One region of the Mycobacterium sp. ZZG genome, then DNA from elsewhere that is predicted to be linked to it. Evidence: predicted binding sites of a transcription regulator. Region 1 holds the regulator's gene; the other holds the start of a gene.
What was found. Region 1 encodes LexA, which represses DNA repair genes until DNA is damaged. Its sites were predicted from a motif close to CGAACANNTGTTCG; they were not measured.
Positions count from the first base shown of each region.

Region 1 (13,369 bases):
CCACCGGGGCGATCAGACCGGGTCGCTGACCGTGCGCATCCCCGGTGGCGAGGTGACGGTCACCGTCACCGAGGCGAACAGCTACCTGCGCGGGCCGTCGGTGCTGGTCGCGAACGGTGAGCTGGCCGACCGGTGGTGGGCGGCCCAGCAATGACTCCGGTGCTGACGGGAATTGCCATGCCGGCGGGCACGTTAATTGGGGTGCATGAAAAGTGATGTTCGTGCGAATCTTGATTCGCTTATGACCTATCCCGAATTCCCCAACGACAATCCCAGCGTCGGCGAGCTGGCCCTCGAGGACCGCACCGCGCTGCGGCGGGTGGCCGGGCTGTCCACCGAGCTGACCGACGTCTCCGAGGTCGAATACCGGCAGCTGCGCCTGGAGCGCGTCGTGCTCGTCGGTGTGTGGACCGAGGGCAGCGCCGCCGACGCCGACGCCAGCCTGGCCGAACTGGCCGCCCTGGCCGAAACCGCCGGCTCCGAGGTCCTCGAAGGCCTGATCCAGCGGCGCGACAAACCGGACCCGTCGACCTACATCGGCTCCGGCAAGGCCGCCGAACTGCGCGAGCTCGTGGTGGCCACCGGCGCCGACACCGTGATCTGCGACGGCGAACTGAGCCCCGCGCAGCTCAACGCGCTGGAGAAGGTCGTCAAGGTCAAGGTCATCGACCGCACCGCGCTGATCCTCGATATCTTCGCTCAGCACGCCACCAGCCGGGAAGGCAAGGCGCAGGTGTCGCTGGCGCAGATGGAGTACATGCTGCCGCGCCTGCGAGGCTGGGGTGAGTCGATGTCCCGGCAGGCCGGCGGCCGCGCCGGCGGCGCCGGCGGCGGCGTCGGCACCCGCGGTCCCGGCGAGACCAAGATCGAGACCGATCGACGGCGCATCCGGGAACGAATGTCCAAGCTTCGCCGCGAGATTCGCGAGATGAAACAGGTCCGCGACACCCAGCGCGGGCGCCGGGTGGCCAACGACGTGCCATCGGTGGCCATCGTCGGCTATACCAATGCCGGTAAGTCCAGCCTGCTCAATGCCCTCACCGGTGCCGGTGTGCTGGTCGAGAACGCGCTCTTCGCCACCCTCGAACCCACCACCCGCCGCGGGGAACTCGCCGACGGACGCGAGTTCGTGCTGACCGACACCGTCGGGTTCGTCCGGCATCTGCCGACCCAACTGGTCGAGGCGTTCCGGTCCACGCTGGAAGAGGTCGCCGACGCCGACCTGTTGCTGCACGTCGTGGACGGTTCCGACGTCAACCCGCTGGCACAGATCAACGCGGTGCGGCAGGTGGTCAACGACGTCGTCGCCGAGACCGATGCGCCGGCCCCGCCGGAACTGTTGGTGGTCAACAAGATCGACGCCGCCGAAGGCCTGACCCTGGCGCAGCTGCGCCGGGCGCTGCCGGGCGCGGTGTTCGTGTCCGCCCACACCGGTGACGGTCTGGACCGACTGCAGGCCCGGATGGCCGAGATGATCGCGCCGCGCGACACCGTGGTCGACGTCACAATCCCTTACGACCGCGGCGATCTGGTCAACCGGGTGCACGCCGAGGGGCGCGTCGACGCCGTCGAGCACAGCGAAAGCGGGACCAGGATGAAGGCGCGCGTGCCGATCGCGCTTGCCGCCGGATTGGCCCCGTACGCAACCTACTGACCACCACGAATGCGCTGAGTCGGACGCCGTCGGTTACGATCGTTGCGACGTCGGCTGCGGACCACCGGAGCAGGTGCCCGTTTCACACAGCGCCGACGACCATCTCCACCAGACATTGTTGTGGCGACTTCGCCACGGTGTGCGCACTCCGCCTGACGGTCCCCGTCGCGGCTGCCGGGCACACGCTGCCCGACAACGCCGAAACGACAGGAAGACCTTCACGATGACCATGCAGTCCTTTGCCGATCTCGGCGTGCCCGCGGCCCTGGTGAGCTCGCTGGCCGCCCGCGGTATCGCCGAGCCGTTCCCGATCCAGGCGGCCACGCTGCCCGACTCGCTCTCCGGGCGTGACGTGCTGGGCCGCGGAAAGACCGGCAGCGGAAAGACTCTCGCGTTCTCGCTGCCGCTGGTGGCGCGACTTACCGGCCGCCGCAGCCAGCCCTCGCGCCCGACCGGCCTGGTGCTGGCGCCGACCCGAGAACTGGCCACCCAGATCACCGCCACGCTGGAGCCGCTGGCGGCCGCATCCGGGCTGCGCGTGACCACGATCTACGGTGGTGTCGCGCAGAGCCGCCAGGTCTCCGCGCTGCGCTCCGGCGTCGACATCGTGGTGGCCTGCCCGGGGCGTCTGGAAGATCTGATGCGGCAGAAGCTGATCAGCCTCGATGCGGTCTCGACCACCGTGATCGACGAGGCTGACCACATGGCCGATCTCGGCTTCCTGCCCGGCGTCACCCGCATCCTCGCGGCCACCCCGGCCGGCGGACAGCGGCTGCTGTTCTCGGCCACCCTGGACAACGGCGTCGACAAGCTGGTCCGGCGCTTCCTGGCCGACCCGGTGCTGCACTCGGTCGACGAAGCCGCCGAGGTGCCCGCCCAGATGACCCACCACGTGTTCCATGTCGGCGGCGTGCAGGAGAAGCGGGAGCTGGTGCACCGGCTGGCATCGGGCACCGGCCGGCGAATCCTGTTCATGCGCACCAAGCATCAAGCGCGCAAACTGGCCAAGCAGCTCACCGAGTCCGGCGTGCCGTCGGTGGACCTGCACGGCAATCTGTCCCAGCCGGCCCGCGAGCGCAACCTGGCCGCGTTCTCCAGTGGAGACGCGCGCGTCCTGGTGGCCACCGACATCGCCGCTCGCGGTGTGCATGTCGACGGCGTCGAGCTCGTCGTGCATGTCGACCCGCCGATGGAACACAAGGCCTACCTGCACCGCTCCGGGCGCACCGCACGCGCGGGCAGCGACGGTGACGTGGTCACGGTTGTGCTCCCTGAGCAGCGCAAGGACACCCAGCAACTGCTGCGCCGCGCCGGGATCACGGTGCGTCCGCGCGACGTCGACGCCGACTCGGCAGAGGTGCACGCCCTGGTCGGTGAGATCGCACCGCTGCGGATTCCCGGCCCTGCGCCCGCGGCGAAACCCGCTGCCCGCAAGCAGGAACACCGCGGCGCTGACCCGCGCCGGGGTGGACCGTCGCGTAGCGGTCGCGGGCCGCGGCGGCGCGGGCCGCGCCAGGGCGCTCAGCGCACGGCGAACACCGGCGGCTGATGCGCGCACACCGGCGGAGCTACGCCGGTGTACTTCTCGATCTGCACCAGCACATGCGCCCCCGTGCATCCACGCGCCAGTGCTGAGGTGCCGACGTCCTCGGTGAGCATGTTCGGGTTGCCGTGCACGCACATCGAGTCCGGGTCGGCCGGGTCGGCCGGATCGAACCACGCACCGGTGGACAGTTGCACCACCTGCGGACGGACCCGCTCGTCGAGCACCGCCCCCGCCAGGCAGGCACCGCGGTCGTTGAACACACGCACCACGTCTCCGTCGGTGACGCCGCGCGCCGCGGCGTCTGTCGGGTGCATCCGGACCGGCTCCCGGCCCGCGACTTTCGAGGCCTGGCTGACCGCCCCGCCGTCGAGCTGCCCGTGCAGCCGGCCGGCTGGCTGGTTGGCGAGCAGGTGCAGGGGATACCGCGTGGCACGCGGACTGCCGAGCCACTCGGACGGTTCGAACCATGCCGGATGGCCGATGCAGTCGTCATAGCCGAATCCGTCGATGTCGGCAGAGAAGATCTCGATCCGTCCGCTGGGGGTGGCCAACCGGTGGGCCACCGGGTCGGCGCGGAAGTCGGCGAGCAGGGTCAGTCCGTCTTCGGTGGGCAACCGCAGCCGGCCTGCCCGCCAGAACTCCTCGAACGGGGGGACCTCGAAATTCAATGTCCACGACCACTTCTCGTACAGATGGCGCAGCCACTGCCGCGAGGTGCGGCCCTCGGTGAAGGTCTCCCCGACGCCGAGTCGGTGCGCCAGCGCGGCGAAAGTGTCGTAGTCGTCCCGGGATTGCGCGTAGGGCGCGGTGAGCCTCGGCATGGCCATCAGCACCGGGTCGTTGCGTGAGCCGGAGAAGTCGTCGCGTTCGGCGAACGTCGTTGACGGCACCACGATGTCGGCGTGCTTGGCCATCGGTGTCCAGTACGGTTCGTGCACCACGACGGTGTCCGGCCGGTGGAGCGCGCGACGCAGCCGGGGCAGATTCTGGTGATGGTGGAACGGATTGCCCCCGGCCCAGTAGACCAGTCTGATATCCGGGTAGCGCAGGCGCAGCCCGTTGTAGTCGAACGGTGCGCCGGGGTGGAGCAGCATGTCGCTGACGGCGGCCACCGGGATGAACGTCGTCACCGGATTGACGCCTTGAGGCAGGCGCGGCAGCCCGCAGCGCAGCGGGGCCAGGCCCGGTTCGTTCATCGACCCGTAGCCGTGGCCGAATCCTCCCCCGGGAAGCCCGATCTGGCCCAGCATCGCGGCCAGTGTCAATCCCATCCAGGGCGCCTGCTCACCGTGGCGGGTGCGTTGCAGCGACCAGCTCACCGTCACGATGGTGCGGTTGGCCGCCATCCGGCGGGCCAGAGCGGTCAGGTCGCCGGCGTCCAGCCCGCAGATCGGTGCGGCCCACTGCGGCGATTTCGGTATCCCGTCGTCGGTGCCGAGCAGATAGCGCTCGAACCGGTCGTACCCGGTGCAGTAGGCGGACAGAAACTCGCGGTCGGCCAGGCCCTCGGTGGCCAGCACGTGGGCCAGTGCCAGCATGATCGCGACGTCGGTACCCGGAACCGGTGCGTACCACTGGCATTCGCCGTCGACGTCGTCACGCAACGGCGAGAACGACACGAGGCGCCCGCCGCGGTCCCGGAACCGGTTCAGTGCCTCGCGGGCCGGGTGTTCGGTGGTGCCGCCGTGATTGACGCCGGTGTTCTTCAGCGCTATCCCGCCGAAACACACCAGCAGATCGGTGTGTTCGACGATGACGTCCCACTGGCTGGAGCGCTTGAACAGGTCGTCGTGGGTGCCGACCACGCGGGGCATGATCACCCCCGTCGCTCCCAGGCTGTAGGAGTGGCGTGAAAAGGTGTATCCGCCAATGCAGTTCAGGAATCGATGAACCTGGCTCTGGGCGTGATGAAAGCGCCCGGCGCTGGACCAGCCGTAGGAACCGCCATAGATCGCCTCATTGCTGTGGGTGTCGACGATCCGGCGCAGTTCATCGGCCAGACGCTCGGTGAGCTCCTCCCATGACACCGCGACGAACTCGTCGGCGCCGCGGCGCGAACTCGGACCGGGTCCGTTGTCGAGCCATCCGCGCCGTATCGCCGGGGCGGTGACTCGGGAGGCGTGCCGGATCGAGCCCGGCAGGTTGCCCAGGGCCGGTGAAGGATCGCGGTCACCGGGAAGCGGTGCCACCGATGCGATGTCGCCGTCGGCCACGGTGGCCCGGAATGCTCCCCAATGAGTGAGGCTGGTCTGAGCTGCGGCCACGGCCATGAGTCTAGGCCGCGCCGCGCGGCCAGCAGGTCCGACCAACCATCCGGTTGGATGGGGTACCTTGGCGGCAACTGTCCGCACCGACCCCGACGGAGACGTTGTCATGGGCGCACCCGAAGCCACGCCAGTCATCGCCTACCAGCGCACGCTGTTCGAGCCCGAACACGAAATGTTCAGGGAGTCGTTCCGCACCTTCCTCGAACGGCACGTCGCGCCACAGCACGAGGAGTGGGAGAAGAACAAGCTCGTCGACCGGGACGTGTGGCTGGAGGCGGGCAAGCAGGGCTTCCTCGGTATGGCGGTGCCCGAGGAGTACGGCGGCGGCGGCGTCGACGACTTCCGCTACAACACGATCATCACCGAGGAGATCACCGCGGGCCGCTACAGCGGTCTGGGCTTCAGCCTGCACAACGACGTGGTGGCGCCGTATCTGATCAGACTTGCCACCGAGGAGCAGAAGCAGCGGTGGCTGCCGAAGTTCTGCAGCGGCGAGTTCATCTCTGCCATCGCCATGACCGAACCGGGTACCGGCAGCGATCTGCAGGGCATCAAGACCCGCGCGGTCAAAGACGGTGATCATTACATCCTCAACGGCGCCAAGACGTTCATCACCAACGGAATTCACTCCGATCTGGTCATCGTGGTGGCCCAGACCGACCCGGACAAGGGTGCCCTGGGTTTTTCGCTGCTCGTGGTCGAGCGCGGGATGGAGGGTTTCGAGCGCGGCCGCAAACTCGACAAGATCGGCCTGGATGCACAGGACACCGCGGAGTTGTCGTTCACCGACGTCAAGGTGCCCGCGGAGAACCTGCTCGGCGAGGAGGGGCAGGGCTTCATCTACCTGATGCAGAACCTGCCGCAGGAACGGATCAGCATCGCGATCATGGCGGCCGCCGCGATGGAGGCCGTGCTCGGCGTGACGCTGCAGTACGCCAAGGAGCGCAAGGCATTCGGCAAGCCGATCGGCAGCCAGCAGAACAGCCGTTTCCTCCTTGCCGAGCTTTCCACCGAAGCCACCGTGGTGCGCATGATGGTCGACGAGTTCATCAAGCTGCATCTGGAGGACAAGCTCACCGTCGAGCAGGCCGCGATGGCCAAGTGGTACTCCACCGAGAAGCAGGTCCACCTGATCGACCGCTGCCTGCAGCTGCACGGCGGCTACGGCTACATGCGTGAGTACGACGTGGCCCGCGCGTACCTGGACGCCCGCGTGCAGACGATCTACGGCGGTACCACCGAGATCATGAAGGAGATCATCGGACGCAGTCTGGGCGTCTGACGGGGGCCGGATCGGCGACAGCGCGCAGCTGACGGGCATATTCTTGGCCTGGATTCGGCGAGGTGACTTGGTTATCGACGTCCACTGAAGCAGAGTGAACGCACGCGGTAACTTTCTCAGAATTTTGCGTGGAGCTTGCACGAGGACCAGTCGCCGACCGCGGGGAGGAAGAATGAGCCGGCAGCCGATGCTGCGCCTACGTTTGGTCGGTCGTCTGACGGTCGGGCTGCTGGGGGTCGCCACCGCGCTCCTGCTGGCCCCGTCCGCGGCGGCGCAACCCGAGGCCGAAGCAAACGATGCGATCACCGCGGCCTGGCAGGCCGGCGGTGGCGACACAGGGCCGTTGGGTCCGAAATCGGGTGACGTGTATCCGGCCGGTGACGGCTTCGCTCAGAACTTCGCGGCGGGCAAGATGTTCTTCACCCCGGCCACCGGTGCGCACTTCATGCAGGGTGCCATCCTGGAGAAATACGAGTCGCTGGGTGGGCCTGCCGACAGCGACCTGGGATTCCCGACCATCGACGAAGGCCCGGGTCGCGCACCCGAGAGCCGCAACAGCACGTTCAGTGCGTCGGACAAACCGGTGATCTTCTGGACGCCGGCAACCGGCGCGAGGGTGGTCCGCGGACCGATCAACGCCGCGTGGGACAGGCTCGGCGGTTCCTCCGGCGTGCTCGGCGTGCCCTCCGAGGACGAGACCTACAACGGTTCCGTAGTGAGTCAGAAGTTCACCGGTGGCGAGCTGTCGTATGACTCCAGCGCCAAGAAGTTCACCACGGTGCCGCCCGAGCTGGCCGGCCAGCTCGGCGACCTCGTCATTGCCGACGACCCGGTCGCGGCGATCAACGCCGCACGCCGCGCCGCGGGCGGCGCCCTCGGCCCGCTCGGAGCTGCCGAGGGTGAGCCGTACCAGATCGGCTCCGACGGTATGGGCCAGGACTTCGTCAACGGCAAGATCTTCTACAGCCCGCAGACCGGAGCCAACGTCGTCACCGGCCAGGTGCTGGAGAAGTACGAGAGCGTCGGCGGTCCAGAAGGTGATCTGGGTTTCCCGATCACCAGCGAGCAGAACGGCGGACTGGCGCCGGCGAGTCGCATCAGCGCCTTCGCCGCGGACGACAAGCCGGTGATCTTCTGGACGCCCGACCACGGCGCGGTGATCGTGCGCGGCGCCATGAACGCGGCGTGGAACAAGCTCGGCGGTGCGACCGGGGAGCTTGGCGCGCCGGTCGCCGATCAGACGCAGACCGGTGATGTGATCACCCAGCGGTTCGCCGGTGGCGCGATCTCGTGGGATACCACAACGCAGAAGTTCAGCACCGAACCCGCCGGTCTGGCTCCGCAACTGGTCGGTCTGGAGGTGCCCGGCGCCCAGGCCCCGCAGGCACCGCCGCCGACATCGCAGCCCTCGGAGAACAGCGAGAGCTCCGGGCTGAAGTGGACCTGGTGGTGGCTGCTGGCCATCGTCCCGCTTGTGCTGTTGGCCGCTCTGGTCGGCTTCGCGGTGCTGCGCACCCGTGGTCGTCGCCGCGACGACGACCTGCTCGGCCGTCTGGGCGCCCCGGACGGCCACGCCTATGAGCCGGTACCGTCGGGTGCCGGCGCGCAGGCCCACGAGGACGGCCGGGAGGACGAACTGTTCGGGGACCGGTACGCCCGCGAGGGTCTGGGATCGCTGGGCTCGGCGGCGCCGGCGTCGAGCGAGGATTTCCGGTCGGACGTGCAGGGCTTCTGGGGGGCGCAACCCGGCGAAGATCAGAACGAGCACGGGCCGGCCGCCGACTCCGGCGACGCGCAGGAGGATCCCGACGCCGTCGACACCGCGCCGACACGGGTGCTGACACCCGAGGCCGAAGCACCCTCGCACGATGTGGTCGACGGCGGCCGTGGCGACGCGCACGACATCGTGGCCGAGCAGACAGAGTTGGACGCCGACCGCGAGCCGCTCATCGCGTCGGTCGGTGAGCCGGTCATCGCACCTGCCGACGAACCTGTCAACGTCGCCGCGGCACCACCGGCGCGCGATCCCATGGCCGACACCGGACGTCACGCGCGCATCGACGTCGACGAGCCGCTGCCGCTGGGCACCGCACTGCACATGCCCTTCGACGACCCGGGCGAGATCCCCGAGGGCTATCCGATCAAGGCCGACACCAAATCTGGCCTGTACTGGACGCCGGACAGCGGCGACTATCACGACGCCCCCGTCGAGATCTGGTTCGCCACGGAGGAGATCGCGCTCACGAACGGCTTCGTACGCGGCGAGTAGGCCGTCCGACCGGTCAGACCTTGCGGATGACCGTCACGACCTTGCCGAGCACCACGGCGTCGTTGCCCGGGATCGGGTCGAAGGCTGGATTGTGCGGCATCAGCCAGACCTGACCGCGGGTGCGTTTGAACGTCTTGACGGTGGCTTCGCCGTCGATCATCGCCGCCACGATGTCGCCGTTGTCGGCGACGTTCTGCTGTCTGACCACGACCCAGTCGCCATCGCAGATCGCCGCGTCGATCATGGACTCTCCGACAACCTTGAGCAGGAACAGCGAACCCTCGCCGACCAGCTCACGGGGCAGTGGGAAGACGTCCTCGACGGCCTCCTCGGCCAGGATCGGTCCACCGGCGGCGATGCGGCCGAGCACAGGCACGAACGTGGGTTCGGGTAGCGAATCCGAACCGGCGACGTCCGTCCCGACGACCGGTGTGGCGTTGTCGTCGGCCCCGCGGACGTCGACCGCCCGCGGCCGGTTGGGATCGCGGCGCAGATACCCCTTGCGCTCCAGCGTGCGCAACTGGTGGGCCACCGACGACGTGGACGTCAATCCGACCGCGTCACCGATCTCCCGGATGCTGGGAGGGTAGCCGCGGGTGGTCACGGACGCACGGATGACTTCGAGGATCGTTTGCTGACGCTCGGTCAGACCCGAATCGCGGCCGCGGCCGCCGGTGCTGTCATTGCTGTCGTCGCTCATGTGCCCGAATGTAGCCCGGTCACGGCCGATAATCAAACATGTGTTCGAGGCGTGTCGCATGCCGGCGGCCGAGGCCGGGATCCCGCGGAGGCTCTCCGGTGATGCCCTGGAGGCAACGACCCGGACGTGTCGGTGCCTTCGGTTAGCGTTCGCAACAGTTCGATCACGCGTTCTATTCATCGAACAGATGATCGACTATCGTTCGAACACAAGAGCGAAACACTTCTCGGATCGAAAGGCGAACTGATGACCATTCTCGACGACCGCGCGACATGGAACGAGTTCGAGCGGGCACCGCGCCTGCAGGTGACCGCGGGCCGGGTCCGGCCGGCGCGGCCGGGCCGGCGGTCTCCGTCCCGACGGCCCGGCGCTGCGCCGGTGCGACACCGGGGGACCGGCGTGCTGATGTCGCGTGCGCCGCACCGGCGCCGCCCGGTCACGCCGGCTACCACCGTATTGCTGGCGCTGGTCGCCGGCGCGATCACGCTGTGGCTGGGCCTGGTCGGGCAGTTCGGCAGTCTGGCCGCCGGCACGGCCGAGGTCCCCGGACGGCTCGCCGTGGTGCAGGTGCACAGTGGCGAGTCCCTGCACCAGGTCGCGCAGCGCGTCGCTCCCGGCGTCCCGGTCGCCGACGTGGTCGATCGGATCCGGGAGCTCAACAAACTCGAGTCGGCGGCGTTGGCCGCAGGTCAGACCCTGATCGCACCCGTCGTCTGATCGCACCCGTCGTCTGATCGCAGCCGGGATCTGATCGCCCGTGCTGCCCGAGCTCTGTGAGGACGGGGCCCGATGAGATACACCCCATGGGGTCCGGCCATGAGCCGCCCGTGTTCCACGCAGGTACGCTCAATGGCGTTCGAAGCGATTGACTGTCGGAGCGGCGAAGGAGCGGTGATGCACTGTCCTTTCTGCCGGCACCCCGATTCCCGGGTCGTCGATTCCCGAGAGACCGATGAGGGTCAGGCGATCCGCAGGCGCCGGTCGTGCCCCGAGTGTGGACGCAGGTTCACCACGGTGGAGACGGCGGTACTCGCTGTGGTCAAACGCAGTGGCGTGACCGAGCCGTTCAGTCGCGAGAAGGTCATCCGCGGGGTGCGGCGGTCGTGCCAGGGCCGGCAGGTCGACGACGACGCGCTGAATCATCTTGCTCAGCAGGTGGAGGACGCGGTCCGGGCCACCGGCTCGCCGGAGGTGCCCAGCCATGAGGTGGGCTTGGCGATCCTGGGTCCGCTCCGAGAGCTCGACGAAGTGGCCTACCTGAGATTCGCCTCGGTGTACCGCTCGTTCTCGTCAGCCGAGGATTTCGAGCGCGAGATACAGGCGCTGCGTGCCCATCGGAAGGTCACGGCCCAGAGCTGAGGCGTCACTCCAGTTGGCGCTGTCCATCGTCGACCACCCGGCCGGCGACCTGCACCCAGCCTTCGGGGCTCCATTTCGTCTCGATGATCGACCCCTCGCCCTGGACGATCGTCAGGTCTCGGCTCAGATGCTCGGTGATGCGCACCGCAGCCGCGCCGGTCGCCTCATCCTCGCGAATCCCCAGGTACGGCGCGAACATGCGCGAGCGGATGGTGCCTGCGGCCTCGTCCAGCCACGTCCACAGGTAGTGCTCGGACTCGTCGGCGTAGTCGTCGGGATCGGCGGCCGCGAGCTCTTCGAGCGAGGCCACGTCGTGGATCGAGAACACCGGAGCCCATTGCGCGCGAGCACTAGCCGAGGTCAGGTCGTGGCCGTAGCTGACCTGGACGATCCCTGCCGGTACCTGGAGTGTCTTTATCGGCATGCCGCGGTCTCTCAGCCACCACGACGCACCCACTATCGGATGCCCGGCGAACGGCAATTCGGTGGTGGGGGTGTGGATGTGGGCTTGGGCGCTGTGGGTGCCCTCTCGCGGAAGCGAGACGAAAATCGTTTCGCTGTATCCCAATTCGGTGGCGATGCGTTGCCGGTCGGCCGGGTCCACGGTAGCGGCGTCGACCACACCGAGCGGGTTCCCGAAATGTCCGTCCTTGTCGGTGAAAACGCGCAGCACTGTCACTTCGATGGCCATGAGCCCGATGCTACGTGCTCGGCGACGCCGACCGGTCAGGTTGCCGAGCGTTCGTCGCCACCCATCGCGTCGAGCACCGCCACCCGGGTGTCGACCGGGCCGGAGATGGTGCCCTCCTCGACGCCGGTGCGGAGCAGGCTGCGCAGATACTCCTGGTCGTACACGGCCGGTTCGGTGGTGTCGATGAACTTCTCGACGAGCTCGACGAAGCGGTCCGGGTCGTCGTGAAACGGGAAGTGGCCTGAGCCGCGGAAGATCTCGAGCCGGGAACCCGGCATGGCGGCGTGCGCCAGCTCCGCGTGACTGACGGGGATGACGGCATCGAGGTCACCCCAGATCAATTGCACGGGAACCGATTGCGTCAGATAACAGCGGTCGAGCATCGTGACCACCTGGCCGCGCCAGTCCACCACCGCCCTCAGCGTGCGGGCGAAGGCCGATGAGGCGGTCGGTTCGGGCAGGTCGGCCAGGATGCGCAGCATGTGGGGAATGTCGCGCCCCACCCCCGTGGATCCGAGTACCGTCCCGCTGACGCGGCCCAGCGCCTGGAGCACGGGCAGCGCCAGCGGAAGACGTAACAGGGACAGCGCTTCGCTGCCCATCGGCATCGAGGCGATGCGCAGCGCGATGTTGACGTCTTTGGTCACGCCGCCGGCGCCGACCAGTATCAGACGGTTGACCAACTGCGGAAACTGGTAGGCGAACTGCATCGCCACCCCGCCGCCGAGGGAGTGCCCGATCACCGTGACGCTGTCGATGTCGAGCACGGAGAGCAGGTCGCGCATGCCGTTGGCATAGGCCGCGACCGAATAGTCGGCCCGTGGCTTGTCCGACTTGCCGTGCCCCAGGAGATCGGGGGCGATCACGGTGAACCGTTGCGCCAGTTGGGTCTGCACGGTGCTCCATGTGGTGGAGTTGTCGCCGATACCGTGGATCAACAGGATCGCCGGTCCGGAACCGGCTACTCGAAAGGCCCGCCGGTAGCCGTGGATCGTGCAGAACTTCAGCGTCGGGGTGATCTCACGCACCGGGCGCAGGTGGGGCTTGCGGTCGGTCATGTAGCCCACTTCGTTGTCGGGACGGCTGGCAGCAGGCGGAATTACAGGCCCTCCCGCGGGTCGTCCCTGTCCTTCCGCTTCTTCTCACCGGCCTGTTCAGCGAGGAACCGCTCGAACTCGGCACCGAGTTCCTCCCCGCTCGGCAGATCCTCGTCCCGCGCCAAGAGGGACCGGTTCTCCTGAGCGGCGACGAAGGCATCGTACTGTCGCTCCAGGGCCTCCACCACTTGAGCGACCTCGGCGCTCGCGGCGACCTGCTCGTTGATCTTGTCGAACACCTCCGCGGCGGCCTGGGTCAGCTTCGCGGTGGGAATCTGCAGCAAGCCGTTCCTTGCCACTTCGGAGATCAGGGTCTCGGCCGCCGACGGATAGTCGGTCTGTGCCAGGTAGTGCGGGACGTGCACCGTGAACCCGACCACCTCGTAGCCGTGCTGGGCCATCCGGTACTCCAACAGGTTGGAGGCACTTCCGGGCACTTGGACCTCGCCCACCCACGGCTGATGCTCGCCGATCAGTTCCTTGTCGTTGGAGTGCGCGGTCAGC
Region 1 covers NZ_JBTBFV010000021.1:55,196-68,564, forward strand. Annotated here, with positions in the region: gene dapF (diaminopimelate epimerase) at 1-154, shown strand, start outside; gene hflX (GTPase HflX) at 242-1,654, shown strand; gene ACXMYJ_RS14140 (DEAD/DEAH box helicase) at 1,878-3,203, shown strand; gene ACXMYJ_RS14145 (molybdopterin guanine dinucleotide-containing S/N-oxide reductase) at 3,176-5,470, opposite strand; gene ACXMYJ_RS14150 (acyl-CoA dehydrogenase family protein) at 5,574-6,749, shown strand; gene ACXMYJ_RS14155 (LGFP repeat-containing protein) at 6,922-9,018, shown strand; gene lexA (transcriptional repressor LexA) at 9,032-9,718, opposite strand; gene ACXMYJ_RS14165 (LysM peptidoglycan-binding domain-containing protein) at 9,965-10,435, shown strand; gene nrdR (transcriptional regulator NrdR) at 10,613-11,077, shown strand; gene ACXMYJ_RS14175 (PhzF family phenazine biosynthesis protein) at 11,082-11,768, opposite strand; gene ACXMYJ_RS14180 (alpha/beta fold hydrolase) at 11,804-12,826, opposite strand; gene ACXMYJ_RS14185 (proteasome assembly chaperone family protein) at 12,868-13,369, opposite strand, start outside.

Region 2 (5,575 bases), on a different contig from region 1:
ATCCAACAGCTCACGCTGATCCTCAGAATGCCCCTGCATCCATTAATCATCTCGAGAACCCAGCCACAAACCCCGCCACCACGCCGGATTAATTCAGCAGACTCCTAGCTCCAGGCGGAGGTCACCGTCGCCATGTCGAAATAGTCGCGCCAGGACGCGATCCGGCCGCCGACGATCTCGAACACGCCGGCCACCGGCAGCGGCAGTTCCCGGCCGTCCTTGAAGCGCATCACGTCGATTCGTTCGTTCAACACCAGTCCGCCCGAACAGACCTGACGGTGCACCTGGAAATCGATGCCGTCCACCATGCCGGTGAACTCGGCGATGAACGTCTTGATGGCATCGCGCCCGACCGCCGGATCCATCGGGATATTGTGGTAGACACCGTCTTCGGTGAAGTAGGCGGCCAATTCCTCGGGATCGGGGTCGGCCCACTTGGCGCAGAACTCGGTCACCAGGTCGTTGGGGGTGCGTGTCATCGTGTGATGAAACCCAGCGACGGCGCATAAAGCAACCCCTCTCATGCGGCGGCGTTACGGGCCTTGGTCGTTTTCGGGGAGTAGGTAGCGTTCGGGGTGGTGGTAGCCGTTGATGCGGTGTTGGCCGGCCTCGAGTTCGGGTGGTGGGTGCCATTCGGTCTGGTTCTTGGCGTTTTTGGTGGTGGTCCAGCCGGTGTTCTCGATCATGCGGTTGTGCGGTCCGCAGGCGAAGGTCAGATCGTCGATGTTGGTCTGTCCGTCGTCTTTCCAGCCGGTGACGGCGTGGTGGACCTGGGCCCACGAGCCGGGAACGGTGCAGCCGGGCCGGGTGCAGCCCCGGTCGCGGGCATGCAGGACCAGCCGCTGGGCGGCGTTGGCGAACCGTTTGGCCCGACCCAGATACAGGCTTTGACCGGTGTGCTCGTCAAAGACGTACAGGTAGTGGTGGGCCTGGGCGGCCATCCGGATCAGGTCGGGCATCGGTAGCAATGATCCGCCGCCGGTGACCGCCACCCCGGCCCCCTTTTCCAGCTCCTGCAAGCTGGTCGAGACGATCACCGTCACCGGGAGGCCGTTGTGGCTGCCCAGTTGGCCGGATTCGAGCAGCCTGCGTCCCACGGCCAGCAACGCATCATGGTTGCGTTGGGCCTGGGTGCGGGTATCGCGCCCACCGTCATCGCGGTCGGGCTCAGCGTGCCGATCAGCGCCCGGCGCCGCCCCGGTATCTCCGCCTGATGCCTGCTCGGCGGGTGGCGGGTTGTTACCTGCCGCGGGGTCGTCGGGGAGATTGGCGCCTGGGGCGGCTTCTTTGGCGAAGATCGCCTGCCAGATCGCCAGCGCTTCGGGGCTGAGCACCCCGGAGATCTTGGCCGTGCCGTCGGGACGCTGCTTGCTGATCGTGATGCCACACTTTTCGGCCAACTCCTTGTCGGAGGGTTCGGCGCCGTCCTGGTCGATCATCGTCAACAGCACCCGCGCGGCTTCGGTCAGGTTCTCCGGATCCAATCCCGCCCCGGCCCACGCCAGGTGCCGGTCGGCCTCGGCGCGGGTGCCGACGTCAACCCAGGACGGCAGCTTACGGTGGAACTTCGCGATCACCGCGACATGCTCCTCATCGAGCAACCCTCGAGCCTGGGCGGCGGCGGTGGCCTCCCACAGCGGCGGCAACGGTTGTCCGGTCATGGCTCGGCGCGGCCCCAACGTCTTGGCGCGGGCGAGCCGGCGCGCCGCCTCAGCACCACTGACCCGCAGGGTCGTGGTCAGCATCTCTTTCCAGCTCGCCGCGCCCACCCGGGACGGTTCGGTTTCGTCTGTCAGCCGCGCCAGCACCTTGTGCTCCAGTGCCGGGACCGACCGCAGCACCCTGGTCAACTCGGTCAGCAGGCCAATCAGCTCGCGGTGGGAGAGCTCGTCGGCGGCTTTGGACAGCACGGCGATCTGCTCGACGATCGCCTCCACCGCCTCGGACACCAACTCCATATATCGAACATTAGTTCGAGGGTCCGACAACAAACCCGCCCGCGCACAACGCAAGTGACACACGAAACCACAGTGACCAAAGAAAATTCTGAGGCTCAACTCTGATGCTCATCGGGCCGGCTTCGGCGCCATTGCCGGTGGGTGCTACCAGCCCTCGGTCAGCACCCGATCCAGGGTGTCGACGTAGAAGTCGGCGGCTTCGACGTCGATGCAGAGCGGCGGCTTGGTCTTGAGGATGTTCTGGTGGTCCCCGGTGGGCTGAATCACCACGCCGAGATCGAGCATCCGGTCGCAGATCGCTGCGGTCTCCTCGGTCGCCGGCGCCAGCGACTGCTCATCCCGGATCATCTCGACGCCTAGGTACAGCCCGAACCCATGCACGGTGCCGACGATCGGGTGACGATCGCGCAGCGCCTCCAGCCGGGCTTTGAGGTGTTCGCCGACGCGGCGGGCGTTGTCCTGTAAACCCTCGTCGCGCAACACGTTCAAGACGGTCAGACCGATCGCGCACGACAGCGGACTGCCGCCCGTCGACGAGAAGAAGTAGCCCTGGCTGGAGAACGCGTCGGCGACAGCGCGACTGGTGATCACCGCGCCGAGCGGATACCCGTTGCCGGTCGCCTTGGCCACCGCAACGATGTCGGGCACTGCGTCCTGTTGTTCGAAGCCCCAGAACCAGTTGCCCAGCCGGCCGTAGCCGACCTGCACCTCGTCGGAGATCGCCAGCCCGCCACCGGCCCGCACCGCGGCGTACACCTGCTGCAGGTAACCGTCCGGCAGCGCCATGCCGCCGGCGTTGCCGTATACGCTCTCGCAGATGAACGCCGCCGGCGCGCGCCCCGATGCGATGAGGTCTTCGATCTGAGCCACCGCCTCGTCGGTGTAGCGGAAAGCCTCAGTGCCGCGGAACTTGCCGCGGAAGCTGTTCGGCGATTCCACGGTGTGCACCCAATCCGGCCGGGTCGCAAGCGCATTCGGGTTGTCAGCGGTAGACGTCGACACCGCGTCGGTGCCGAATGTCCAGCCGTGATAGGCCTCGCGGACCGCGACCACGTCGCGACGGCCCGTCGCTGCCGTCGCCAGCCTGATCGCGAGATCGCTGGCCTCCGAACCCGAATTGACCAGGAACACCGTGTCCAGCGGGTCGGGCAGCAGCGCGGCCAGCCGCTCACTGAACTCGACAACAGCCTCGTAGTTGAACCGTGAATTCGTGTTCAGCTTGCGCAACTGGCGGGTGGCGGCATCTGCGATCCGCGGATGTGCGTGGCCCAGGACGGTCACGTTGTTGACCATGTCGAGATAACTACGGCCGGCGGTAGACATCAAATAGTGCCGACGGCCCCGCTCGATCTGCGGCGGTGTGCGGTAGTAGAACTCTTGAACCGGAGCGAAACTCGCGTCCCTGCGGGACAGCAGGTCCGCGGCGGCGCGGCCTGGCAGGGGTGCGAGGCCGAGTAGCGGTCGCGGATCCCGGGAGTGGGCCAGCCACCCCGCAGCGAGCTCGGCGCGCACGAACGCAGGGGCCGCCGGTGCACCGGCCGGGCGCACACTGACCTCGAACCGGTCGCGCGCACGCGAGGTGCCCACGAGCTCCCCGGCGGTGACGGCCCCGGTGGGCCCAGGAGTCACGCCGACCAGTGTCACCTCGAAATCCTTGCCGCGCAACGTGATCGATCCGGTGCTGTCGTGCAGCGCCTCGCCGTCCCACGGTGCTGCGATCGGCGTGTCGGCGGCAGTCCACACGCTGACGCCGGTGGCCACCACCTCCGGGCTGTCCTGGCTCAGTCTCGGCGCCCGGCACAGCATCGCCTCGCCGAAGCGGGTCACCACAACCGCGGCGCCCCGGTCCAGGGCGGCCTGTGCGGCGTCCTCGTCCGTGCCGGGTCGGAGCGATCCAGCCGAGTCGAACGCGTCGTCGTACAGATCCGACGTCGTTGACAGGTCGAGGCTCACGGCCGCCGACCGGTCCACGCCGATGAGCTGCGCCTGGACCGCCACCGGGGGACGCGTCTCGGCCAATCCCAGGTCGGCCTTGATCTGCGCGGTCATCACGTCGACCGGGACGGAGGTGGCCACCTCGAACATGCGACGCTCGCCGTCGGACTGCGCGGTGATGTAGTCGTTGTCCGGGTCGAGCGCTGCCTGCTGTGCTCCGCTCACGATCAGCACCGCGGTCCGCAACACGATCAGCGGCCAGAGCGCGTCGGCCTCGGCCGCCGACAGCGGACGTACGGCGTGGAAGGCCCTGATCGCCGGGAGTACAGAAACAACTTGGGCACCAACATGTCCCAGTACCGACGAGGCGGTGATGGCGAGCTCGGAGACCGCCCAGGTGTGGGACAGGTCGCCGAAGTCGATGACTCCGTCGGGGCGCACACGGGCGCCCTCGCGGGACACCACCACGTTCGCGTCGGTCAGGTCGATGTGGGCGGCCTGGCGCGGCAGCTTCTCATCGAGCGGGGTGATTCGCGCCCACGCCTCCCGCGCCGCTGCCAGCAGCCGGTCCCGCAGCGGCGCGTCGGCGACATGCGAGCTCAGCGTCTCCACCACATCCATGCCGAATCGCAGGTCCCACTGCAGGATCCGGTCCAGTCCGGGATGGGTGAACTGCGCCAGGGCCCGGCTCACGCGCCCGGCGACGTCGCCGAGACCGGCGACCGCCTCCGGGCTCAGGTACCCGGACTGTAGCAACGTCCCGCCCGGCAGGTAGCGCAGCAGCCGCACATACGCGGTGCCGTCTGCCAAATCCTCGACGGCCGTGCACTTCTGCCCGGCCTTGTTCTCCAACGGAACCGACACCCGCAGCGCCGGTTCGGCCTCCGCGATCAGCTGCGCGGCTTCGTCCTGTGCGGCCAGTTCCTCGGCTGTGAACGCCGGATTGGCGATCTTGAGGACGCCCACGATCTGACTGTCGTCGGCGTGGACGGTGAAATTCTTGTCCTGTTGGCTGCCCAGCGACTCCACACGCGCGGTGATGCCGTAGTGCGTGGACAGGATGTCGGCTGCCTGGGCCTCACTCACCTGCGGGGCGGGCAGCTCAGGCTGCTCCAGAAAGTTGAAGCCCCGAGCGCTCATCGGGCCACTCCGCTCTTCGCGCGAGCGCTCATCGGGCCACTCTGCTCTTCGCGCGAGCGCTCATCGCAACACGAACTCGGTGACGACGTCCGAGAACGCGTCGTTGTCGTCCCCGGCCGCGGTGTGTCCGGCACCGGAGAGCTCGACGAACTCGGCACCCGGGACCTTCGCCAGGAAGTCGTGCACCGCTTCCTCGCTCACCACATCGGACAGTTTCCCGCGCACCAGCAGGATCGGGATCGTTAACTCGATCGCCGCCTGCTCGAGCAGCTCGACCCGCACGAACGGGTCCTCGTTCGGCTTGGTCAGAAACGCCGGATCCCAATGCCAGTACCACCGGCCGTTGTGGCGCCGCAGATTCTTCCTGAGCCCTTCGGGGCTGCGGGGTTTCGTCCGGTGCGGCAGATACGCGGCCACCGCGTCGGCGGCCTGCTCCAGTGAGTCGAAGCCGTGAACGTGACTGAACATGAAATCGCGGATGCGGGCGCTGCCTTCCTTCTCGTAGCGCGGCACCACATCGACGAGGATCAACCGCGCCACGC
Region 2 covers NZ_JBTBFV010000042.1:20-5,594, forward strand. Annotated here, with positions in the region: gene ACXMYJ_RS20555 (limonene-1,2-epoxide hydrolase family protein) at 105-479, opposite strand; gene ACXMYJ_RS20560 (HNH endonuclease signature motif containing protein) at 534-1,958, opposite strand; gene ACXMYJ_RS20565 (aminotransferase) at 2,103-5,033, opposite strand; gene ACXMYJ_RS20570 (alpha/beta fold hydrolase) at 5,094-5,575, opposite strand, start outside.
Region 2: a site for LexA is predicted at 1,963-1,976, ahead of ACXMYJ_RS20560 (HNH endonuclease signature motif containing protein). Genes of this name have one in related genera too.